DNA from 4 places in the Glutamicibacter sp. TV12E genome. Region 3 is predicted to be linked to each of the others. Evidence: predicted binding sites of a transcription regulator. Region 3 holds the regulator's gene; each other region holds the start of a gene.
The links. The regulator LexA, encoded in region 3, represses DNA repair genes until DNA is damaged. The targets are predictions, from matches to a motif close to TCGAACANNTGTTCGA.
Positions count from the first base shown of each region.

Region 1 (4,123 bases), 2.7 Mb from region 3:
CCCGGACGAGTGGGAGCTCAAGCAGCTGTGGACCAACCTCAAGCAGCTGTACCCGATTGGCATCACGCTCGATGAAGTTGTAGAGGAAGCTGGCGGCGTGGGCCACCTCTCGGCGCAGTTCCTGGAGCGCGAGATCCATTCTGATGCTAAGTACCAGTACGAGGAGCGCGAGAAGCTGGTTGGTTCATCCACCATGCGTGATCTCGAACGGCGCGTTGTACTGTCCACGATCGGGCGCAAGTGGCAAGAGCACCTGTACGAGATGGACTACCTCAAGGAAGGCATTGGCTTGCGTGCCATGGCGCAGCGTGACCCGCTGGTGGAATACCAGCGCGAGGGCTTCACGATGTTCCAGACCATGATGGAAGGCATCCGCGAAGAAAGCATCGGCGCGCTGTTCAACCTGGACATTCCATCGGGTTCGGCGGCTGCCGCTGACGCTCCAGTGATCGATGAATCCGCGAAGCCGAAGAACCTCCAGTTCACCGGGCCAGACGAAGATGGGGAAGCCAGCACCACGCGTGCACAGGCAACCAACACCAGGAAGAAAAAGAAGGCCAAGCGGAACTAGATAAGTTCCACGTCGGTGACTTGCCAACGTCCGTGCCATGGCTCAATCTTGAGAGCCACGGCACGGACGCGGCTTTTAAAGCCGAGGATGGCGGTGCACTCCCAACTGCCGGATAGGCAGCGGTCCAAATGCAACGATAGTATTTGGCCATGTGTGGTGCCGGGCACCGGTTCCAGGGTATATTGCGCCGTCTCCAGCAGAGCTCGGCGCTGTAGCTTGGCGATGCAATTTGGTTCCATAACAAAGGCCAGCTGGCTCACGCTTCGATACCCGGCAACTATTTCGAAAACTGCGCGCGCCACGGAATGGGTAATTTCCACGACAGCCCGGTGCTCGGAACGGCAAACCTCCGAACGATGAAATATGTGGTCCAACGCCCTTCGCAGGTGTGCTGGAGCTTCGCAGGGTGCCCCAGCCCCGGATGATTCGCGGGAAGTCCATTCCGTTGAACGGGGGACAGGGAGAGCTGCCGTGGAACGTGCGCTGATGGTGATGGTACTCATGATGATGACTCCTTGATTCGGTGACGCGTGAGATGGGGTGCCAGTTATTCGGCTGGGGGAAGGACGAGAACCGTTCCGACCTCCAAATGGTTGGGATCCGGACCAATGGCTTGGCGATTGGCTTGGTAGATCTGTGGCCAATAAACGGAAATCTCCTCTGCTGTTGCCTGCGCGCCGAGAAGCCTTGCGGAGATGCTCCATAAGTTCTCGCCTTGGGCCACAACCACCTCAGTGGTGGTTCTTCGATGTTCCTGCTTCGGCTGTGCACTTGAAGAGACCAGCCGGCCTAGCGGCACGGAGACCTGCTCAGGAAACCATTGGGCGTTGGGGACAGTTCGCTGAGTTGCCTCTGTTGCCCCTGGCAAGCTCCCGCGCTCAGCGGCATATGCGTTCTCAAGGCCGGCCTCCGGAATTGTTCCACCGGCGTTTGCCGCCACGGTGGCAGAGAGCGCAATCGAAGTGCCAACGATGGAGCTGAGGATCCGCCGGGTGAACCGCGGCGCAATCCTATGGAAAAACCCGAGGACCTGTCGGTGCTCATGCTGTGCCGCCCAGGCTAGCGTTTTTGCAGCTGCCACGCGTACCACTAGCAAGGCAGCGAGGAAAAAGGCCGAAATGCTGGCCAGGAATTTGATGTACTCTGCCGGTTCCACGCCGGACTTTGCCGTGGAGACGAAATCGAGGATTGAACTTATTCCCACATAAATGATGACGAAGCACGCGCTCGTGAAGAGGACGAGCGTGATCTGTGTGCGCATCTTCATTATCGCTAACACTTCCTTAGGTGTAGTTTCATAGCATTTGATGCTATTTGATAAAGATAATGACACTTAGAAGTGTTTTTGTGAAGACCTGTTGGAACAAGAGTTTGTCTCGTACAGTTGGCACATGCGCTGGGATTCACTCTTTGATGATCTTGAGGCTCAACTTGCCGAACAAAGCCGCGCTCAACTTCGAGATGAAATCGCTGAGAATACTCGGATTGAGCGGGCAGCTGCTGAACTGAGTGAAAGTTTGTCGCGTTTTCACGGGTGTGAACTTTCAGTCAAGCTGGCCGGCAGCACAGAGATCCGCGCGCGGCTGGGTCCTTGCGCTGAAGATTACTTTTGCCTGGAAACAGACCTCTCCCAATGGGTTATTCGATATCAAGCCGTCGAATCCATTGCCTTGCCTGCCGCCACTAGACCAGCTGCTGCAAGAAGTACACAAGGTAGGGCAATTCGATTTTCGGCGGTTATCCGCGGAATGCTGAGGGACAGGTCCCTCTGCCAAATCTACGGAATTAATGGACTACCGATTGCGGAAGGAACTTTGGACCAAGCTGCCAAGGATTTTTTGGTCATTTCAACGCACCAGCGTGATGAGTATGTGCGTTCCAGCGAGCCGTCGGCGCAGCGGATGATTCCGCTGGGATCCATAGGCTGGGTCGTCGCGACGACGCTAAATTAATCCACACCTAGTAAACGGGTCTTTTCTACCGGAGTAACTTGTCGTAGGCTCACCATCCATAAGCACATTTCCCGGTGGAAGGATGGGCCTCGATGAGTGAGCAAGGCGTCCAAGGGGCAGCAGCGGCAAAAGCTTCGAGAATCAGGCGTCCAGGATGGAAGGATCCACGTTTGGCGCTGGGCACGGTCCTCGTTGTCGCATCAGTGGCCGGAACCATGTACCTCGTCGGCGAAATGCATGAAACAACCACCGTTTATGTGGCCCGCTCCAACATCACCCTCGGCGAGCAGCTCACGTCGGAGAACATGAAAACTCAAGAGGTTCAGCTCGGCGAGACGGCCAGTCGATACCTCCACCCGGAATCAGGCTTGGATGAGCTGGCACGAGCCAACACCTTCATCAGCGCAGGAGAATTGATCCCGGTAACCTCGGTGACGCATAGCGAACTTGGATCGCGTCGACCCATCAATATCGAACTGCCAGCGGACCTAACTTCATCCATCGGACCGGGAAGCTTCGTTGACGTATGGATCGCTAAACGTGAATCAGGCGGAAACACATACGGTGTTCCGGAAAAGCTCTCTTCGATGGTCGAGGTCGCAGCGCGTGTAGAAAGTGGAGGCGGACTAGTCAACCGGCAAGGCACCAATCTTGAACTGCTAGTGGAGCCGAACCAGCTGGAACCACTGTTGCAAGCACTGGCAAATGATTCCCGGATTATCGTGATTTACAACCCTGCTGGAGCTGAATAATGAGTATCTCCGTAGTCCTGTTGGATGAACAGGAATCCATGGTTCGCCAAATTGAGAGCTATCAAGGCGAACTGATCGTCACCAGAGTCTGTTCCGAAATCGCAGAAGCGGTTGCAGCCTGTCTAACGGCTGGCGCGGAAGTGCTTCTGATCGCCGATGCTCAACAAGTTCCACTCATGGAACAGGTTGATGAACTGTTGAGTCAGGGCACTGCAGTTGTATATTTGCTCGATGGCTCGGCTGCTATCAGTCCGATGCCCGAGGTGCTGCAGCTTCCGGCCGATATCGCCATGTCCGACTTGGAACAACGAATCACGGCAACCGTTCGATCCCTGAAACTGCCAGAAGGGAACCCGGAAAAGGCTGATCGTGAGACGGCAGATCTCGAACCAAGGGACAAGGGGAAGATAGTTTCCTTCTGGAGTGCTCCGGGGTCTCCAGGACGCAGCACAGTTGCTCTGAACTTTGCCGTCGAGGCGGCGGCCGCAGGCAGATCCGTTGTCTTGCTGGATGCCGACACGTACGCTGCGTCGATCTCTATTCAACTTGGCCTGATGGATGAGTCAGCGTCCGTAGCGCAAATTTGTCGCATCATGGATTCCGGAAGCGCCGACATTAGCCGCCTTAACGCAGCGTGCTCGCTAGTCCAAGTAGGGGACACAATCATCCGGGTGGGCACCGGGATTCCCCGATCGAGCCGTTGGCCAGAAGTCAGGCCGTCCGCACTGCGTCGAGCGACTCTGGCGTTCAAGGACCATTACGATTTGGTTGTCTTGGACGTCGCACCGCATATCGCATTGGATGAGCAGTTAAGCTTTGACACCCAAGCACCGCAACGCAATGCCGTG
Region 1 covers NZ_JBQVVF010000001.1:2,704,674-2,708,796, forward strand. Annotated here, with positions in the region: gene secA (preprotein translocase subunit SecA) at 1-571, shown strand, start outside; gene ACT7DV_RS12745 (Rv3235 family protein) at 568-1,074, opposite strand; gene ACT7DV_RS12750 (LysM peptidoglycan-binding domain-containing protein) at 1,119-1,838, opposite strand; gene ACT7DV_RS12755 (hypothetical protein) at 1,963-2,523, shown strand; gene ACT7DV_RS12760 (hypothetical protein) at 2,616-3,275, shown strand; gene ACT7DV_RS12765 (AAA family ATPase) at 3,275-4,123, shown strand, end outside.
Region 1: ACT7DV_RS12750 (LysM peptidoglycan-binding domain-containing protein) is a predicted target of LexA. The motif match lies at 1,931-1,946, and genes of this name have one in related genera.

Region 2 (4,123 bases), 2.0 Mb from region 3:
CAGACCCTGGCCTCGCTTTACGCATCGGAACAGGACTATCTCGAAAAGCTCGCAGCGTCGATCAGTGCTGCGTTGGAGGCAGGATTCATCCTGCCTCCTGATGCGGACAAGCTTCGCAAGGAGGCGCCAGAGGCTTACCGGTCGGCTGTCGCCCGCTAGGATGGCGTTTCCTTCGTAGCGGGAATCCAGCGGTAGAAAGCAGACATTCTTGTTCGCTTCCTACCGCTTCTTCTTTGCCGGTTGCATCAAGGTCTAGGCTGGGACTACACCTACCAGTTGGAGTAGCTTATGCCGCGCACCGAAATTGACCTCGACATCCCAGATCTCAGCGGCCGGCGAGCTGTTGTGACCGGCGCCAGCGATGGCGTAGGAATCGGCATCGCAACCCGGCTCGCCGCAGCCGGCGCCCACGTGGTTCTGCCTGTTCGAAATAGGCAAAAGGGCGAATCTGCAATCGGCAAGATCCGCTCGACTGTCCCGGCGGCCAGTCTCGAATTGCAGTCCATGGATCTTGCATCGCTGGATTCTGTTGCTGCCTTTGGCGCCGCCATGAATGAACATGGCTCACCGATCCACATCCTGGTCAATAACGCTGGCGTCATGGCGCCGCCAGATCGTCAAGAGACCAAAGATGGTTTTGAACTTCAGTTTGGAACCAACCACCTAGGCCACGTCGCTCTAGTCGGTCACCTACTGCCATTACTCAAAACGGGTAAGGCTCGCGTGACCTCGCAAGTAAGCATTGCCGCTAATGAGGGATCCATAAATTGGCAGGATTTGAACTGGGAGCGGTCGTACCGCGGACAGCGTGCCTACAGCCAGTCCAAGATTGCTTTGGGGCTCTTCGGGCTGGAACTGGATCGGCAAAGCAAAGCGCACGGGTGGGGGATATCGAGCAATCTTTCTCATCCAGGAGTCGCCCCAACAAACCTGCTGGCGGCTCGTCCTGAGATTGGGCGAAGCGCTGAAACCCCATTCCGCAGAGTGATTCGATTCCTCTCGGAAAAAGGACTAGTTCTGGGAACCGTTGAGACCGCGAAGCTTCCTGCACTCATGGCTGCAGCTGCTCCGGAAACCGCTGGAGGTGAGTTCTTTGGACCGAGCGGATTCCTCCATTTGGGCGGTGGCCCGGCGAAACAACCGTTGTACTCCCGGCTCACTTCGGAACCGGAAGCCCAACGTGTTTGGAAGGTGTCTCAAGAAATGGTTGGAATGGATTTTCAGGTGAACTAGCGTCACCATTGTGCGGATTCTTCATTTTGCATCCGTCGTCGACATCATGCGGGAATGTCTTCAATGTCCGGTGGAATGTCCTGGCCATCAGGCGGACTGCCGCCACTGTCTGGCGGCCGATTGAGCCAATCTTCAAATGTGCGTACCCAGTCGGCTTCACTCATGTGCTGTGGGTAAGGCTTATGCGCAAAACCGGTCGCTGGCGGTGCCGTGGACCGGTACTTGATGCCCATGCCGGTGTTGATCAGCATTGAATGTGGTCCGCTCTTGAGGACGAATTCCTGCCATCCTGGGGTTTCCTTGGCTTGGTTGCACAACTTGCAACGACCGTCGGAATTGATCACGCAGGTATGTCCGCCTAAATAAGCTTGGGTGACATGGTCGATTTCCTCAATCGTTCCGTCGCAGAATGGGGTGCGGCAATGTCTGTCGCGTATTTTGACGAATTTCTTCATTTTCTCCGGGAAGATCCTCGCTTTGGAATCCATCGCGATCAGTTCCTTGTCACCCGGGGCGGTATACAGGCGGATGAGTTCGATGGTGGCTTCCAGCGTTTCAACGAAAGCCGGTGAGCGAGTGGCGGCCATGTCAGCCAGGGTCATGTTGTTCATGATCTCCTGGCCGGCAACCAGCTCACGGGCGTACTGGGGAGCAATGACGCCGTAGCCTTCCAGGTGGGCGGGATTCCTGTCGCCGAGAAAAAGCGTCTTATCTGTCATTACCAAGCCAAGAGTTAGGGTGAGTGGAACCTTGGCCTCGGGGTTGGTGCAGAAACTCGAGAAGTAGTCTGCCTCTATCTGCGCCCGGGTGCGGGAATCGCCCTTTGCTTTGAGGCTGCGAGCCGTGGCTTTCATGTCATTCTTCATGGCGATCCCCGCGCTGATGGGGATACTGCCGTTCACACGCATCATGCCGGTGCGGGAATTAGGCGTGAATTTGACGAAGCGCTTTTCCTCAGCAGATTTCTGTTCCTTGCACTGCTGGTCCGAAGCGTAGGTCAGGGTGAAGTCGTAGACAGCGTCACTGATTTTCCTATTGCCCAGGTTCTCAAACATCTTCGGATTCTTGGCGAAAAGGTCGTCGAATTCTGTTCGGCGTTCTTCCTTGACGGAATGCAGCGGGGTGAGAATAGCCCGAATCTGGGCCTCGGTGAATTCGCCACGGCTATATGCAGCGGCCAGATGTGGAGTGCTTTCGAAGAGGATCCGGCAGTTCTCTAAATACGTTTGGTAGCCATGGGGGTCCGTGCGGCGGGCGAGTGCAACGGCGGCAGCTGCGCCACGGTTGAGCTGACTGCAGGCTTTGCTTCCGGGATGCTTTTCGGAATTGGATTGCACCACGTCAATTTCGAGCTGATGAGAAAGTGCAGCTTGGTGGTAGTTCAATGAGGCCACGGTGGATTCGAGTTCGGAAATGGCTTCGGCGCACTCGAATTTAGTTCCATGTTCTTCAAGGTATGCCAGTCTAGTTTCCAGCGCTCCGATCACGGCATGGATGGTGCCGTGATCTGATGGGTCGGGATGATCCCCCGAGGGGGTTACTATTTCGGACATATTCTCATTTTACGCTGGGTAGTCGAATATGTCTTCGAAAGTTTAATTATGTGTGGATAACTTTTAGAACACGATAAAGTCACACATCAAGTAGTGATTAGCTGGGCATTGATGGCTGAATATCGGCATGGAATGGGCGGTGGATTTTTGGGTCAGAGAACGGCGCGGACCGAAGCTTCGAAACTTGCGATGTGGTCGCGAGCCAGGGTGCTGGCAGTTTCAGGGGCTTGATCGAGGACTGCTTTGAGCAGCGCCTGGTGCTCGGCGATATGCGCGTCGATGCTCGGCAGGCGATCGAGGGTGAGGCACCAGATGCGCGTGGCGAGGTTATCGAGCCGGATGAGGGTCTCTTCCAGGTGGTGGTTGGCGGCGGCCTGGTAGATCAGGCGGTGCACGGCCAGGTCGTTTTCCATGAGGCTGCGCCGGGTCTCGTCGCCGGTGAGATGGGAGATGGTGCGGAGGGTCTGCTCGATTTCGGCCCGGACTGATCCGCCACCCAGCGCGGCGGCTCGATCGGCCGCAAGGGGTTCCAGGGCTAGGCGCACTTCGGTTATGGCGGCGAGCTCGGTGATATCCACGCGCGTGGCGAAGGTTCCCCGGCGCGGGTAGGAATGGACCAGATGGTCGACTTCGAGCCGCTTGAGCGCTTCGCGCAGCGGGGTGCGGCCGATATTGAGCTCCTGGACCAGCTGGGCTTCGTTGATCGGCTCGCCCGGGGCGATATCCAGCATGATCAGGCGGTCGCGCAGTATCTGGTAGGCGCGATCTGAGAGGGATTCGCTCATGGGGACTCCTCCTGCGGTGCGTAGCATCAAAGTAATTTTCGCGTACCCATTGACCGGGTTTCGCTTTCTATCATACAGTGAATCGCAGATTGATATATCAGTTGTCGGCAATTCATACATTGCACGCGGTACTGTCGAAGATTGGAGATTCACTGTGGCTGATCTGCTGCCTGAACACCCGGAGTTCCTGTGGGCGAATCCGGACCCCAAGAAGTCCTACGACGTTGTGATCGTCGGCGGTGGCGGCCACGGCCTGGCTACCGCGTACTTCCTCGCGAAAAACCATGGCATCACCAATGTCGCAGTCCTGGAAAAGGGGTGGCTGGCCGGCGGGAACATGGCCCGCAACACCACCATCATCCGCTCGAACTACCTGTGGGATGAATCGGCCGGCATCTACGAGAAGTCGCTGAAGCTCTGGGAGCAGCTGCCCGAGGACCTGGAATACGACTTCCTGTTCTCCCAGCGCGGCGTGATGAACCTGGCCCACACCCTGGGCGACGTGCGCGAATCGGTGCGCCGCGTGGAGGCGAATAAGCTCAACGGCGTGGA
Region 2 covers NZ_JBQVVF010000001.1:2,058,813-2,062,935, forward strand. Annotated here, with positions in the region: gene ACT7DV_RS09665 (alpha/beta hydrolase domain-containing protein) at 1-159, shown strand, start outside; gene ACT7DV_RS09670 (SDR family oxidoreductase) at 289-1,233, shown strand; gene ACT7DV_RS09675 (DUF222 domain-containing protein) at 1,278-2,618, opposite strand; gene ACT7DV_RS09680 (GntR family transcriptional regulator) at 2,939-3,571, opposite strand; gene ACT7DV_RS09685 (sarcosine oxidase subunit beta family protein) at 3,726-4,123, shown strand, end outside.
Region 2: ACT7DV_RS09675 (DUF222 domain-containing protein) is a predicted target of LexA. The motif match lies at 2,809-2,824, and genes of this name have one in related genera.

Region 3 (4,123 bases):
TCAATGAGCGAGTGCTTGGACAGCGCGGTGAGCATGTGGTCGTAGAACGGCACGGACGTGCTGATATCCGACACACCAGTTCCATCGAGATCTAGTTCTACGAATACGGACGATTCGCTGGTGACGCGTTCCATGCGGGCGCGACGTGCGCCAATCAATTCGGCAGCCATGTCTTCCTTCGCTTGTTCTTGATTACTTTTCCGCGCCGAGCAGCTCGGATAGACGGTCCAAGAACGCAGTAGTTTCTGATTCGGTTCCGGCGGTTACTCGCAGAGTGCCCGGGATCCCATTGTCGCGGACGATAATGCCTGCTTCCAACAATCCTTCCCACACCGCGTGGGGGTTCTCCAGCCCGCCGAAAAAGACGAAGTTGGAGTCGGAGACGGAAGGCTTAAGCCCAAGCTCTTTCAAGCGCGCAACAATTCGATCTCGTTGCGTTTTGATGTCTTCCACCTGGGCCAACAACAAATCGATATTCTTCAGCGCCGCTACGGCAGTTGCTTGCGTGACGGCCGAGAGGTGGTACGGCAGCCGCACCAAGCGAATGGCATCGGTGACTTCAGGCGCCGCTGCGAGGTACCCGACGCGGGCGCCGGCAAGGCCAAAGGCCTTTGACATGGTGCGCGTGACGATGAGCCGCTGGCGGCCTTCAAGCAAGGTGAGCGCCGATTTGGTGCTGGACAAGGAAAACTCGGCGTAGGCTTCGTCAACAATGACCATGCCATTGTGCTCGCTCATTGCGTCATATACGGCTGTGATCACGTCCAGGCCAAGCGCCGTGCCCGTGGGGTTGTTGGGAGAGCACAGGAAGACAATGTTCGGTTGGTGCCTGAGAACTTGTTCTGCCGCGGATTCTGCGGAGAGAGTGAAATCCTCGGCGCGCGTACCGGCGATATATGTTGTATCGGTCCCGCTAGCGAGGAGGGGGTACATCGAGTATGTTGGCCCGAAACTCATGACGCTTCGTCCTGGCCCGCCGAATGCTTGCAGGATTTGCTGGAGGATTTCGTTCGAGCCGTTTGCCGCCCAGATGTTCCCTGCGGTCAGGGAATGGCCGAGATAGTTAGCCAGCAGTTCACGGAGTTCGGTGAATTCACGATCCGGGTATCTGTTGAGGCTGGTTGCTGCTTTTGCGACCTCTTGCGCAATGGCATCCACGACGGTTGGCGGAAGCGGATGAGTGTTCTCGTTGACATTCAGCTGAATGGGCACGTCGATTTGTGGTGCGCCATATGGGGATAGCCCGCGGAGATTCTCACGCAAGGGCAGCTGACTCAAAAGTTCACTGCGGTCATTCACGCAATAAGTCTACGTGTGTACCGGCTTGGCGGGTGAATCCGCTACGAGCCAAGGTAACAATCCCCTGCCTCGATCGATGCTCTAACCAGCGAGCACCGGGATCGACAGCGAGTCGCCAACGTGGATCTCGCTTCCCTGGAGGGAGTTGAGTTCCGAAATGTGGCTGACAGCAGAAGTGACGTCGTAGCCCTGGGCGTATTCCTTGGCCAAGCTCCACACGGTATCGCCCGGGATAACGGTGACGTCCACAGTTTCGACGCCCATTGGGAGTTCAGATGATGCCTTTGCATCAGAAGCGAACATCGAGAAGAAGAACACTGCAGCTACGGTTAGCGCAAAAACTGGAATGCCCACCAAAACAGCCCAGCCGCGGCGGTTGATCCGGATCTTCAATGGACTCTGGGTTTGATTTGAGTCAAGTGCGAGGGTTGCCATGACCTTATCTCCTCAAGATTGTGTAGCGATGCGAAGTTATATTCGATACGTAGATTTCGAAGACTTGTTCGAAACTAGTACATCTGTTCTAACAGAGCTTCGTCCGACTTGTCCAGAAGTTTTCGAACAAATCTTTGAAAGAAGCTCGCTTATCCACTAAGATTTCGAAGTAGACGAGCAATGAAAACATCACACCATCTGGCTCCGACAGTTTGGACTGCTGAACTTTCGACAGATAGCTAGGGAAGGCAAAATCTCATGTCAGCTTCACAACGCACTCCCCGATCGAATGCACGCTCGTTGACGATTCGCCAAAAGAAGATCCTGGAAACGATCCAGCGTGCCATCGGCAAGAACGGCTATCCACCATCCATGCGTGAGATTGGCGACTCGGTAGGACTCAAGAGCCTTTCGAGCGTCACCCACCAATTGAGCCAGCTAGAAAAGCTCGGGTACATTCGTCGAGATCCACGCCGTCCACGCGCCATGGAGATTTTGTTGCCACTGCAGTTGGCGGACGATGCTGAGAACTCAACGGCGTCGGAGGCTGCAGAGAGCAAGGCTGCCGAAGACGCGATGGTCATCGAGCTCAGCACGTCAGCCGATACCACCATGGTTCCATTGGTCGGCCGGATCGCTGCTGGTGGGCCGATCCTTGCTGATCAGTCTGTCGAAGATGTTTTCTCGTTGCCTCGCCAGCTGGTCGGACACGGCGAATTGTTCATGCTCAAAGTCTCTGGCGATTCCATGGTTGATGCCGCTATCTGCGATGGTGACTGGGTAGTCGTCCGCCGTCAGCAGAATGCTGAAAACGGCGATATCGTCGCTGCATTGCTGGACGAAGAAGCCACTGTCAAAACCTTCCGGCAGCGCGATGGGCATACATGGCTGCTGCCCCAGAACTCACGCTACGAACCGATCTTGGGCGACGCGGCCAAGATCATGGGCCGTGTTGTTTCTGTGATGCGTTCGCTCTAATCGCATCAGGCATGAGGGGTGTTGGTGCGCAAGCATCAACACCCCTCAGTCCATTACTCCCTGCGATTTCGGTTTCGATTCGCAGCGTTGTGCTGCGCTGAAGATCATCCAACGCTGAACTGCCGCTGAGAGCCGTCGTGGTTCTTCGTTGACCAATCGGCTAGCTGTCGACGTCACCAAATCGCGTGCGATGCCCCGAACGTCCAGATCCATGCGATCATCGTTTGCGCAGAGGGCCAGGTATCGGCAGAGAATCCCGGCAAATAGGTTGCCATCGCCTCCTCCATCAAGCACCAGGGATCCAGCCTCATCGGCCAGATGCCGGCGTGTGGCATGAACAAGTGCAGCAGCATGCTCCAAATCAGCCGCGGTACCTAATTCCAGCAGCGCGCCGAGCACCGGACCCTGGTTATAGGTATAGAGATGATCTTCCAGTTTTTGGCCTGATGAAGTGAGTCTGAGCCCATCAAAATATAAACCGTGCTGGTCGCTGAAGATGTTGGAATGCATCCAGTTAAGCAGCTCCCTGGCTTGTTCGCGATCACCGATGCGTGCGAAAAAGAGTGCGGCAGGAGCGTTGGCAGGGGCATTCTTGAAATCGCGTTTCCTCGACCAGTACAAGCCGCCATCGAGGACTTCGTCGATGCCGCTTTCCAATTGCTTGCGCAAAGTCGTTATTGCTCGTTTTGCACCGCGGTGGCTGTGCCCTTCCAGCTTCCGGGAAAAGGCCAGCAACCTCTGGCTTGCCAGCGCCAGCCATGCCATATCGTCAAAGAAGTAGTTCGGGAAGACTCCGAAATTGCGTATGCGGATTCCTGCCAGCAGGTCTTTGGAACGGTGAAGTTCGCGCCGGGCTGCATCACGATCGCCAGCTTCCCAATAGCCCAGCCCGTCGTCAAGGATCGCATCCAGATAGTGGGCCTGCCACCAATAGTTCCACTCAGCAAACGGATGAGAAAATCCATTCATATTGCTGAGCATGCTTCCGTCATGCATCCGGTGCTGAAGGCTATAGGGCCGGCCAATCCACGTGCCTGGCAGGCGAAGGAGCCGATGGCCAAAACGCGCATGCGTATCTTCGGCTGCTTCACGCGCCAGTTCCCTCATGGATTTCATCTTGCCTTCCGGAATTTGCCTTCCCTGTGGCACAGACATTAGTGCATTCAACGAGCCCGAGTCACCGGGTCATTGATTTCAAGCACCGGAAGTTACTTTTCAGCAGGCTTGAGGCGTTCCAGAACTCCAGAAATAACCTTCTTGTCTACTGTGGGCCACATCGGTGGCAGGGTAGCCTTCAGGAAGCTTCCATAGCGCGCCGTGGCCATGCGCGAGTCCAATATGGCAACAACGCCCCGGTCGTTGACCGATCGGATCAGGCGTCCTGCGCCCTGCGCCAAGCGGATGGCGGCAT
Region 3 covers NZ_JBQVVF010000001.1:47,090-51,212, forward strand. Annotated here, with positions in the region: gene hisB (imidazoleglycerol-phosphate dehydratase HisB) at 1-170, opposite strand, end outside; gene ACT7DV_RS00210 (histidinol-phosphate transaminase) at 193-1,299, opposite strand; gene ACT7DV_RS00215 (LysM peptidoglycan-binding domain-containing protein) at 1,381-1,734, opposite strand; gene lexA (transcriptional repressor LexA) at 1,993-2,712, shown strand; gene ACT7DV_RS00225 (glycoside hydrolase family 76 protein) at 2,758-3,867, opposite strand; gene ACT7DV_RS00230 (ATP-dependent DNA helicase) at 3,921-4,123, opposite strand, start outside.

Region 4 (4,123 bases), 1.9 Mb from region 3:
CGGCCCGGCGTTAATGCGCGAGCTGCGCGCCATTTGGCGTGAAGAGCGTGCGCTGAATGCCAATGAGCGGATGCTCCTTGGCATCGCCATCAACGAGTCGCCCAACGCTTGAGATCCAGGCGGTCCCGGGTGGCATGCTTGCATCCCTTAAAAGCAGTATCCCGGCCGTTTGGCTTTCCTTGAAGGGAAGGCAGGCCAAACGGGCCGGGATGCCTGCGAAGACGGCTAGGAGACCTTCTCGACCGCGTGGCCCAGCTGCTTGGTTGGGACACGATAGGTTTCGCGTGCAGTCAGTGCCGAGAGTGAAGCGATGACCGCGATCACCGCAGTGAAGAGGCTGATCTGGACCCAGCCGTTGGCTTCAAGCCCGCCTAGCGCGGCCACAATGGACGGCGCGAAACCGGCCATGAGGAAGCCAAGCTGGGTGCCGATGGCCAAACCGGAGAAGCGCACTTGCGAGGAGAACATTTCCGCGTAGAAGCTTGGCCAAACGGCGTTCGCTGCAGCGTAGGCGCAGGAGAAGACCAGGACCGACAGGGTGAACTGCAGCAACGCGTTGCTGGATTCCATGGACCGCAGATAGAACGGCATGATGGCCGCCGAGCCCAGGGCGCCGTAAATGAAGACCGGCTTGCGGCCGATCTTGTCAGCCAGCATGCCGAAGAGTGGCTGCGAAATCAATGCGCCGATGTTGCCGGCAACAACAAGCCACAGGGTGATCGACTCATCCATGTTTCCAATGACCTTGCCATAGGAGATGGCCAGGGTACCGTACACCGTGGAGACGGCGGCGATGAATGCGCACAGCACTACGCGCAGCACGTCCTTCCAGTGGAAGCGCAGCAGAACTGCCAGCGGCAGCTTGGCAATCTCATTGTTCTTCTTGGCTTCTTCGAACTCCGGGGTTTCGTGCAGCGAACGGCGGATGAAGAAGGTGATGATGACTACGACTGCAGAGAGCCAGAACGGGATACGCCAGCCGATGCCGAACTTGATCTCATCCGGAAGGGCAACCACTGGAATGAAGATCATCGCGGCAAGAATCTGGCCACCTTGGGTACCGGTGAGCGTCCACGAGGTGAAAAAGCTGCGGCGGTGATCCGGGGCGTGCTCCAGCGACAACGATGAGGCTCCGGCCTGCTCGCCGGCCGCCGAGAGCCCCTGGCATAGCCGGGCGAAGACCAGCAGGATCGGGGCCAGCCAGCCTACCTGCTCGAAGGTGGGCAGGCAGCCGATGAGGAAGGTGGACGCGCCCATCAGAATCAGGGTGAACATCAGAACTTTTTGCCGGCCGATGCGGTCGCCAAAGTGCCCCACGAAGATGGCTCCCACCGGGCGGGCCACGTAGGCAAAGCCGAAGGTGGCCAGCGACATCACCGCAGCGTTGGCATCGGTGTCGGGGAAGAAGATATGCGGAAAGATCAGGGCTGCGGCTGAGCCGAAGATGAAGAAATCGTAGTATTCAACAGCGCTGCCCATGAAGCTGGCGACGGCCGCTTTGACCGGTGTTCGTCCTGCACTGCCGGTGCCGGCAGAAGCGTCGGAGTTGTGTGGCGATGGCATCGGGTGACTCCTCGTCGAGTGTTTTGAGGGTAACGATCCGTTCTAAATGTTCGCTATGCGTACACTTGTTCGGAATGTGTTCATTGGATTACAGTAGATGTAAATCACAACTCAGGCAATACCTGACGTCATCAAGAAGAGCTGCGGGAGAACATGAGTACACGTGCTGAGTCTTATCTGGTCGGTCTGATCGGGGACGGCGTCATGCCATCGCTGACCCCGCCGATGCACGAACGCGCCGCCGAGGTGCACGGGCTGCGCTACCTGTATCGGCCGATTGACCTCACCGAACTGGAACTTCCGGCAAGCGGCATCGGGGAATTGCTCCAAGCAGGAGCCAAGCTGGGATTCAACGCCTTCAATGTAACCCATCCTTGCAAACAACTTGTTCTGGACCACCTGGATGACATCTCGCCAACGGCGAGGGCCATTGGCGCAGTGAACACCGTGGTGATCCAGGACGGGAAATTCATCGGGCACAACACCGACGCTTCCGGATTCTCCCGCGGCCTGGCCGAGGGGCTTCCCGGAGCCAAGAAGCAGAAAGTGCTCCAGCTGGGCGCTGGCGGCGCTGGCGCCGCGGTGGCCTACGCCTTGCTGGCTTCCGGGACCGAGCAGTTGCACATCGTTGATCTCGACGAGGATCGGGTCAACCACCGGGTCCAAGAGCTGCGCAAGAACTTCCCGCAAGCCCTGGTCCTTGCCGCAACCCCTGCCCAGGTTCCGCAGCTTCTGGGCGAGGCCGATGGATTATTGAATGCCACCCCGATCGGCATGCACCATCATCCCGGTCTTCCGCTGGATATCGCAGCACTGGAATCACGGCACTGGGTTGCCGATTGCATCTACCGCCCGGTGGACACTGAACTGATCGTTGCCGCCCGCAGCCTTGGATGCCAGGTGCTGGACGGCGGATACATGGCCGTGGGCCAGGCGGTGGACGCCTTCGAAATCATCACTGGCATCAGGCCGGAAACACAGCAGGTGCGTGGCCACTTGCTGGAACTGCTGGAAAAAGGACTGTAATGCGCACCTCCATCGCTACGGTTTGCCTGTCGGGAACCCTGGAAGAAAAACTCCTGGCTTGCGCCAAGGCCGGCTTTGACGGCATCGAGATCTTTGAGCAAGATCTCCTGGTGAGCCCGATGTCCCCCGAGGAAGTCAAGGCCATGGCGCACCGGCTGGGGCTGACCTTGGATTTGTTCCAGCCCTTCCGTGATTTTGAAGGCGTCAGTGAAGAACAGCTGCAGGCCAACCTGCACCGCGCTGAAGCCAAGTTCCAGCTCATGCAACGGCTGGGCATGGACCTGATGCTGCTGTGCTCGAATGTCGGCACCGCCACCATCAACGACGATGGCCTGTTTGTGGATCAAATCCGGCAGCTTTCGGATCTTGCCGCCCGGTACGATGTGCGCATTGCCTATGAAGCGTTGGCTTGGGGCAAGTATGTTGATACCTACCAGCATTCGTGGGAGATCGTGAAGCGGGTAGACCGGGCCAATGTGGGATTGTGCATCGACAGCTTCCATATCCTCTCGCGCGGCGATGATCCATCGGAGATCGCCGCAATTCCCGGAGAGAAGATCTTCTTTGTCCAGCTGGCCGATGCGCCGGTGCTCTCCATGGATATCCTTTCCTGGTCTCGACACTATCGGCTTTTCCCGGGACAGGGCGGCTTCGCTCTGGACCAGTTCTTGGCAGAACTCGTGCGCTCAGGCTACGACGGCATCATTTCCTTGGAAATCTTCAATGATGTTTTCCGCCAATCAAACGTGCAACGCACCGCCATCGACGGGTTGCGGTCCTTGCAGTGGCTGCAGTCCAAGACTGCCCAGCTGTTGAGCTCGGCAGGGGAGCAATACGCCTTGGACCTCAAGGTCCTGCCCGGCGACCAAGACGCCACCGGGTTCGACTTTGCCGAAATCCGGACCGAAGACCCAGAGCGCGTGGCCGGGATGCTGGCACAACTTGGTTTCAGCTTCAGCGGGCAGCACCGCCGCAAGCCGGTGCAGCTGTGGAGCTCGGGCGAGGCGAAGATCATCATCAATTCGCAACGAAGCCGAGGTGTGGAAGCAGCCGTCTCCGGCTTCGGTGTGCTGGTGCCGGACCCGGTGGCCAGCGGCGAACGCGGTGGAGCCCTGCTCGCGACGCGAGTGCCTCGCCAGCAAACCAACAATGAACAAGACCTTCCTGGCTTCGTAGCGCCCGATAGCACCGAAGTATTCTTCAGCTCACCGGCCAATACCCGGAACTGGGTCCTGGAATTCGAAGATGCCGGGCCTGCGGCATCCGAGGTGCCGAGCGGGCCGATCCTGGGCATCGACCACATCAACATCGCCCAGCCATGGCAATGCTTCGACGAATCCGTCCTGTTCTACAGCAGTGTCCTGAACCTCAAGGCACGTCCCGGAACGGAAGTCCCCAGCCCGATGGGACTAGTGCGTTCACAGGTTCTTTCCACGGCGGATTCCGGTGTCCGGCTGGCGCTGAACATTGTGCCGCAGGGACTGGAAAGCATCATCGAGCGCAACCACGAGTACCCGGAACATGTGGCCCTGCG
Region 4 covers NZ_JBQVVF010000001.1:1,942,942-1,947,064, forward strand. Annotated here, with positions in the region: gene ACT7DV_RS09075 (LysR family transcriptional regulator) at 1-112, shown strand, start outside; gene ACT7DV_RS09080 (MFS transporter) at 226-1,563, opposite strand; gene ACT7DV_RS09085 (shikimate dehydrogenase) at 1,717-2,589, shown strand; gene ACT7DV_RS09090 (bifunctional sugar phosphate isomerase/epimerase/4-hydroxyphenylpyruvate dioxygenase family protein) at 2,589-4,123, shown strand, end outside.
Region 4: ACT7DV_RS09085 (shikimate dehydrogenase) is a predicted target of LexA. The motif match lies at 1,621-1,636, and genes of this name have one in related genera.